2 regions of the Arthrobacter sp. Sr24 genome follow, and region 2 is predicted to be linked to the other one. Evidence: predicted binding sites of a transcription regulator. Region 2 holds the regulator's gene; the other holds the start of a gene.

Region 1 (3,361 bases), on a different contig from region 2:
CGGGTTCTCTGCAATTCCATCCACCATGCCCTTTGCATATCCAGAGCCGTCCCCTTTCCACGCCGTGGGTGGGGCTCCACCTCCAGCCGAGGCTGAGTGGCCTGAGGCTGATAGACCTGAATCGGACTCTATTCCTACTGGCGGCCTGGCATTTGCTGGGTCGGCAGCGCTGCTGCCAGTTTCTGTAGCCGCTGGGTCACTCCTGCTCGGATCGCTCGCACGAGTATCACCGCCAGTGGCCGGTCTGGCGCCAGTGTTGCTGTCATTACCGGCACCGGCACCGGTGCTGGTTGTAGTGCTGCTGGCTGGGATATTGCCACCGGAGTTCTCCGCAGAGAAACCAGGCAGTGGTTGTTGGCCGAGTAAGAGAGCTGCTGCGACGTCCACCCGCAACTGAGTCAAGGTCCGGTTTTCGCTGTGGCTGGCCTGGCTGTTCTCACCGGATTGGCTGCTCTGAGACTCAGCGTTCTCGCCGGTGCGGGGCAGGTTTTTGAGTGCTCGGGCCGTTCTGGTGCACTTGACCCAGATTCCTTCGGCCGCCAGCGATGGCAGGTGAAGGGTCAGCCATGACATGCCGTCCTTGCCCGGCCCCAATGTCATGGCCCGTTGGGAATGGGCAGTCTTGGTGCGGGTCCTGATGGATTCCGGATGAGTGGCTTCCCTTGCACGCCTGGCTTTGGGAGTAAAGCTAGCGGCGCTGGTTCCTGGCGCTAGATGCAGGAGGCGCTGTTCAAAGGCTGCGACGTCAGCAGTGGAGATGCCGGGCGTCTCCAGAAGTGTTTCCACCTCATCCACAATGGTCCACGCATGTCTTAAGGAAATGACGCCCGTCCGCAGCAGCTGGAACGTCTGGGGATAGTTGTTGACCAGCTCCGTTGAGTGATGCGCCAGTGTGGCGGCCGTGCGTTCGGGAATGAGCAGAGTCAGCGCCAATTCGCTGTGGGCGCTGGATTCGTAGATGCCCGATTGCCACGAGTCTAAGAAGGAGGCTTGTGCTTCAATGGCTGCAGCGGCCATGAGATTGGCTACCAAGGCGGCCTTGGTTGCTGCGAGACGATCTTCTATCCGTTTTAGGACTTCCAAGGCGGCTATGGACGTGTCATATTGTGCCCGGGCCACACCCAATTTTGAAGGCTGCTCAGGGCCCGACATCGAGGCTGGAGCGTCAAGCGCTATCCCTTCAAGAAGGGGACTGTCAGTACCAAAGGGTTCAATAGAGGGAAGAGTAATAGCGCTGAGGAGTGTAACCACATCCTGTGTGGCTTTATAGCCCCGGTCTCCGGGGACATTCTCCGGATTACTCATACTTTCATATTACGCTCATCGTTATGCTTATGCTATAGATTCCCAAATATATATACGAATAGTTTTTTGTTGCCAGAAGCGGCGACCAACAGGAGATGGCACACTTGCCGTATGGATACACAGATCATATGGAGCATTGTTTGTGGGCTGGCCATCGCAGCGGGTGCAGTGGGCGTCATCGTGCCGGTATTGCCCGGAAGCATCCTCATTGCCGCAAGTCTGCTGACGTGGGCGATCGTGGTTGGAGGGCCCCTGGGTTGGATCGTGTTCGGGGTGGGCCTACTCTTTGTCGCCGCGGGAATGGCTTCCAGCGCGGTGCTGACGGGCAAGGCCATGAAGGAACGCTCCATCCCCGGCCGCTCAGTGGTCATTGGGCTTGTTCTGGGAGTGGTTGGTTTCTTCGTGGTACCGGTGGTGGGGCTCCTGCTGGGATTCGCCGTCGGACTTTTCCTTTCGGAATTTGCCCGCCAAAAGGAGTTCAAACCGGCAGTGTCGTCCTCCGTTGCAGCTCTGAAGGCAACAGGTTTAGGGATCCTGGCAGAGTTCGGTTTCGCCGCACTGGCAGCAGGAACGTGGGTCACGGGCGTACTCATTTACTTTCTGAATAGGTAGCGCGCCACCTCAACAAAAAGCTCTACGGGACGTCAAGCACAACATTGATGGGCGACATCCGTCCACCGCAGCGTTCATTGCCGGAAACGCGAGTCCAGTTCAAGGCAGTCGACTGTGCAGCCACAATGTTCCCGCTACGGTCGTACACCCGGAAACTGACGGACTTGGGAGGGTTCGCGGCCACGTTGAAGAGCCAAGAACCATCCTTTTGGTGGGTGAGCAGCCCCGATTTTTCCGTGGAATTCTTGGCGAAAGTGGGTGGCACCGGAATGCAATCAGCCCCAGCGCATGCGCTCACGGCCATGGCCTCGACATTGCCCGTCAGAGATAGCGTGAGCTGGTTGTTCCAGTTAGGTGTGGGGCAGGGGCCGGCGTCGCGGTCCAAGACAATGGCGCCAATGATGAAGGCCATGCAAAAGGCAGCCACGATGGGAACCAGAACAATTTCCACACGGCGGCGACTGAAGGGGGCTACAGGCATGGCCACATGTTACCGAACCACTCTGACTGTTTGCCGCGAACGCCCTCATTCCTGCTTCCTACTAGTATCTGAACATGCGCGCAGAGCCGGCCGGCGTCCCGTTTCGGTACCGCAAATATGGCCACAATCAGGAAGGCGGCATCATCCGTGAAGGATTTTGGTGTGATGGATTCTGAGGTGAAGCACGACGCCGGACGGCGGCTTACGCTGCATGTTCCGATGCGCTGGGGGGACATGGATGCCTACGGACACATCAACAATGTGGAAGTGCTGAGAATTCTCGAGGAGGCTCGGGTTCATGCCTTTGGTCCACCTGCTGGCACCGGTCTTCCTGGAGTTGAGGTGGCGCAGCCCATATTCTCCGACCTTCCGGAGAGCACCCAGGCGCTGGTGGTGGAGCATCGGGTCAAATATTTGACGCCTCTGAACTACCGCAATATTGCCGCGGTGGTGCAGGTGTGGGTCAGCGCCATCAAGGGAGCCAGTTTTACGGTTGCTTACGCCGTTTTCGATCCGGTCACGGAGAAAAAGTGCGTCATTGCTGAGACCGTTTTGGCGTTTTTCCATGAGCCCAGCGGCACTTTGGTGCGTTTGACGGACACCAAGAAGGCCCAATTGGCGACACTGCAGGGTCCAAAAAACTTCAAGCCCTGAGTCATCTCCAAACCAAGCGATGCTGGCCAGCGTAAGGTGGAATACTCATGGAACGCAAGGGTCTCCGGTCGCAAATACAAGGTGTCCGACGGTTCTAAGAATGTCCGCCGGTAGAAATGCGGCTCGGCAATAACAGGCGGTGCAACTTCAGGTGCAACTTCAGGTGCAGCTTCAGCTACAGCAGAGACAACGGACTATAAAGGGGCACAGTGGCGGCGCAGATAGGTGAACTAGTCGGGGAAACATCCGGTTTGGGTGGTTTGGGTGGAGTGGTGCTGCAAGAAGTAGGTGCAGCCATGGCAAGTCCCG
Region 2 (3,361 bases):
GCCAGCGCCGCGGCACTGGACCTGGCCCTAGCTGGCGTTCCTGAGGGGCTGTTCCCGCAGGGACTCAATGAAGTGCAGGCGCAGGCTGTGGAGCAGTTGCGTGATGCAGTGCGAGCAGCTTTGTCCGATTCGAAGCCGGAGGGCAATGCTGCCGCCGACGGCGGGCGTTCCATTGCCCGTTCCAGGCTCAACTTGATCTTCGATTTATGCGAACGTTTGCTGGTTGCCAATGATGCTCGGGAGGTGGTGTGGGCGTCGCGTCCAGGCGCCTTCGCGCCGGGGAAGGGCTATCAGAAAGCGGATGAAACTGAGCCGGCGGTGCTCAATATTGCGCCACTGAGCGTGGCGATGAAATTGCGCGAAGGGTTGTTTGCCGACCGGACGGTGGTGCTCACTTCAGCAACACTGGCTATCGGCGAGTCATTCCAATCCACCGCTGGCGGGCTGGGGCTTTTGGGCCCCAGCGCTCCCGCCTGGACGGGAGCGGATGTGGGTTCACCATTCGACTACCCCAAACAAGGCATGCTCTATGTTGCGGCCCATCTGCAGAAACCCGGTTTCGGGATGTCCGCTGAGCAATTAGATGAATTGGAAGCGCTCATCACCGCGGCAGGTGGCGGAACCCTGGCGCTGTTCTCTTCGCGGCGTGCTGCTGAAGATGCGGCTGAGAAGCTCCGCAAGAAGCTCAAGGTGAAGATCTTGTGCCAGGGCGACTCCTCCATGTCCGGACTCATTAAGCAGTTCGCCGACGAACCGGACACCTGCCTTTTTGGCACCATGTCGCTATGGCAGGGTGTTGATGTTCAAGGAGCCTCCTGCCGGCTGGTGGTGATTGATAGGATCCCGTTCCCGCGCCCAGACGATCCACTGGTCACGGCGCGTGCTCGGGCCGTGGCGCAAAGTGGCGGCGACGGATTTATTGCCATCTCTGCCACTCATGCCGCTGTGCGGTTAGCCCAGGGTGTGGGCCGCTTGATCCGTTCCAGCCAGGACCGGGGAGTGGTTGCTGTGCTAGATTCTCGGTTGGCCAATGCCAGCTACGGCGGTTTTCTACGCGCTGCGTTGCCGCCCTTCTGGTCCACTAAGGACCGAGCCGTGGCTTTGGGTGCCCTGAAGCGTCTCTCCGGCAAGTAGTCCCAGCGACGCCAAAGCACCCCCGTCAGCTATCGAGCTTACGGGGGTGCATTTGTATTTCTGCGCTAGGATCCGGCCGCGGCGCACCAGCAGCTACTCGTTGATAATGACTGGCAACGGTTAGAGACTTCGGAGGACCGAGACGACCTTGCCCATGATGGTGGCATGGTCACCCAGAATCGGCTCATAGCGGGTGTTCTGTGGCAGCAGCCACGTGTGACCGTCGCGTTGCCGGAAGGTCTTTACCGTTGCTTCATCTTCGAGCAAAGCTGCCACGATGTCCCCGTTGTTGGCTGTTGGCTGTTGACGGACAACCACCCAGTCACCGTCGCAGATGGCGGCGTCGATCATCGAGTCACCTTGAACTCGGAGCATGAAGAGCTCACCGCTGCCTACGATCTGCCGTGGCAGAGGCATGATGTCATCCACTGACTGATCAGCCAGGATGGGTCCACCTGCGGCGATACGGCCCACTAGCGGCACAAACGCGGTGTCCGAAGAGCTGCTCAGTTCGGCGAAATTCAGTCCATTGGAACTGCGGAGATTCTTGGGGGCGCTCACCCCTTCAATTTCGACAACGCCGCTGTCCAGCACCAGCGGGATAAGAACTTCCATGGCACGGGGACGCTTAGGGTCACGGCGTAAATAGCCATGGCGCTCCAGCTGGGTCAGCTGATGAGTGACGCTGGAGAGACTCGCCAGCCCCACTGAATCGCCAATTTCGCGCATCGAGGGCGGGTAGCCCTTGTCGGCAATGCATCGTTGGATGCACTCGAGAATTTTCTTCTGCCGTACCGTCAGCCCCTTCATTCCAGCGCGGCTGGGTGCTTGGGGAATGCGGTGCGGCGGGTCTGGAAGCGCCATGGTTCCGTCGGTCCTTTCGTGGCTGCCCTGAACAATGTCAGTGCCTGCTGGTGGACTGCATCTAGCGGCCAATCCTTGTTCTGCAAGTTTAAGCCACGAAGAGGCGAATTTCAAACATTTGTTCTATTTGCTCTTGGCAAGTGTCGTCTATAGATGCTAAAACTGTACTAGTAGGAAATTAGAACATACGTTCTATCGAATATGTTGATTGTGGAATCTTGGTCCGATGGATGCAGCTAGCCCAGGGATCCTAGGTTCACGGTGAAAGGACCAGAAATCATGAACGCATTGCTTATCTCCCACGCATCCTTTGGCGCGTCCCTAGCCGGTGCGGCGCCCACTGTGAGTAGTGCTGGTAATCATGGCGGTGTTCGAAGCGGTGCTGTTCGAAGCGGTGCTGTTCGATCCACCAGTATGCGGGCGCCCGCTGCCCAGTCTGACGAAGCACGGTTTGGTGCAGAGTCGTCCGGGGAAATGGGTCGTAGTTCCCTGAACGTGCTTGCCGGTGCTGGGCTCAGTTTGACACGCCGTGGCCGGTTGGTGTTCTTCGGTATCCCGGCCATCGCTGCCGCGGCGCTGATCTTGTTTGTTTCTTTCGCCATCATGGCTGGCTCGTTTGCTAGTCCGGCAAACGCGGCTAGTGAGGTAAAGGCGGTCAACATGGCTGACTATGCTGTGGCTGTGACAGTCCTGCAGGGCGACAGTTTGTGGAGCATCGCCGGTGCTGCCGACCCCACTCGCGATGTGCGTCATGTGGTCCGTGAAATCATTGCGTTGAACGAGCTGGGCACGGGCGTTCTGCAGGCAGGTCAGCGACTTTACGTCCCCATCCCGAAGTAGCGTTACTCCGGGAGACGGTGTCCGCATGGTGTCATCGTTTCGGACTTTTCCGCGGCCTGCAAATATGCTGGAAGGTATGGACCAGTTTGAACGCCTAAGTCAATTGCCGCTTCGTGACGACTTGCGTGGCCAGCACCCCTACGGAGCACCACAGCTTGATGTTCCGGTGCTGTTGAATGTCAATGAAAATACCTTTGGTGTTCCGGCAGACGCCAAGGAAGCAATCCTGGCAGCCGTGGCTCAAGAGCTAGATGGACTAAACCGCTACCCGGACAGGGAATTCACCGTCCTGCGCCAAGAGTTGGCGGCGTATCTTGGCCACAGCCTAAGTGAAGATAATCTTTGGGCGGCCAACGGTTCCAATGAGGTGCTCCAGCAGTTGCTGCAGGCCTTCGGAGGCCCGGGACGCACCGTAATGGGATTCCCTCCCACATATTCCATGTACCCGCTGCTGGCCAGCGGAACCGGAACAGGGTACATTGCAGGATCCCGTGCTCAGGACTACAGCCTTTCTGCAGAATCC

The links. The regulator LexA, encoded in region 2, represses DNA repair genes until DNA is damaged. The targets are predictions, from matches to a motif close to TCGAACANNTGTTCGA.
Region 1: the regulator LexA is predicted to act here: its motif matches at 1,348-1,363, upstream of ACX80D_RS07645 (HNH endonuclease signature motif containing protein).

Annotation. Positions count from the first base shown of each region.
Region 1 is NZ_JBTNDB010000008.1:66,747-70,107, forward strand. Features, by position in the region: gene ACX80D_RS07645 (HNH endonuclease signature motif containing protein) at 1-1,305, opposite strand, end outside; gene ACX80D_RS07650 (DUF456 domain-containing protein) at 1,417-1,917, shown strand; gene ACX80D_RS07655 (hypothetical protein) at 1,940-2,398, opposite strand; gene ACX80D_RS07660 (acyl-CoA thioesterase) at 2,564-3,052, shown strand; gene ACX80D_RS07665 (FAD-binding and (Fe-S)-binding domain-containing protein) at 3,349-3,361, shown strand, end outside.
Region 2 is NZ_JBTNDB010000014.1:37,591-40,951, forward strand. Features, by position in the region: gene ACX80D_RS10730 (ATP-dependent DNA helicase) at 1-1,134, shown strand, start outside; gene lexA (transcriptional repressor LexA) at 1,255-1,998, opposite strand; gene ACX80D_RS10740 (LysM peptidoglycan-binding domain-containing protein) at 2,278-2,838, shown strand; gene ACX80D_RS10745 (histidinol-phosphate transaminase) at 2,915-3,361, shown strand, end outside.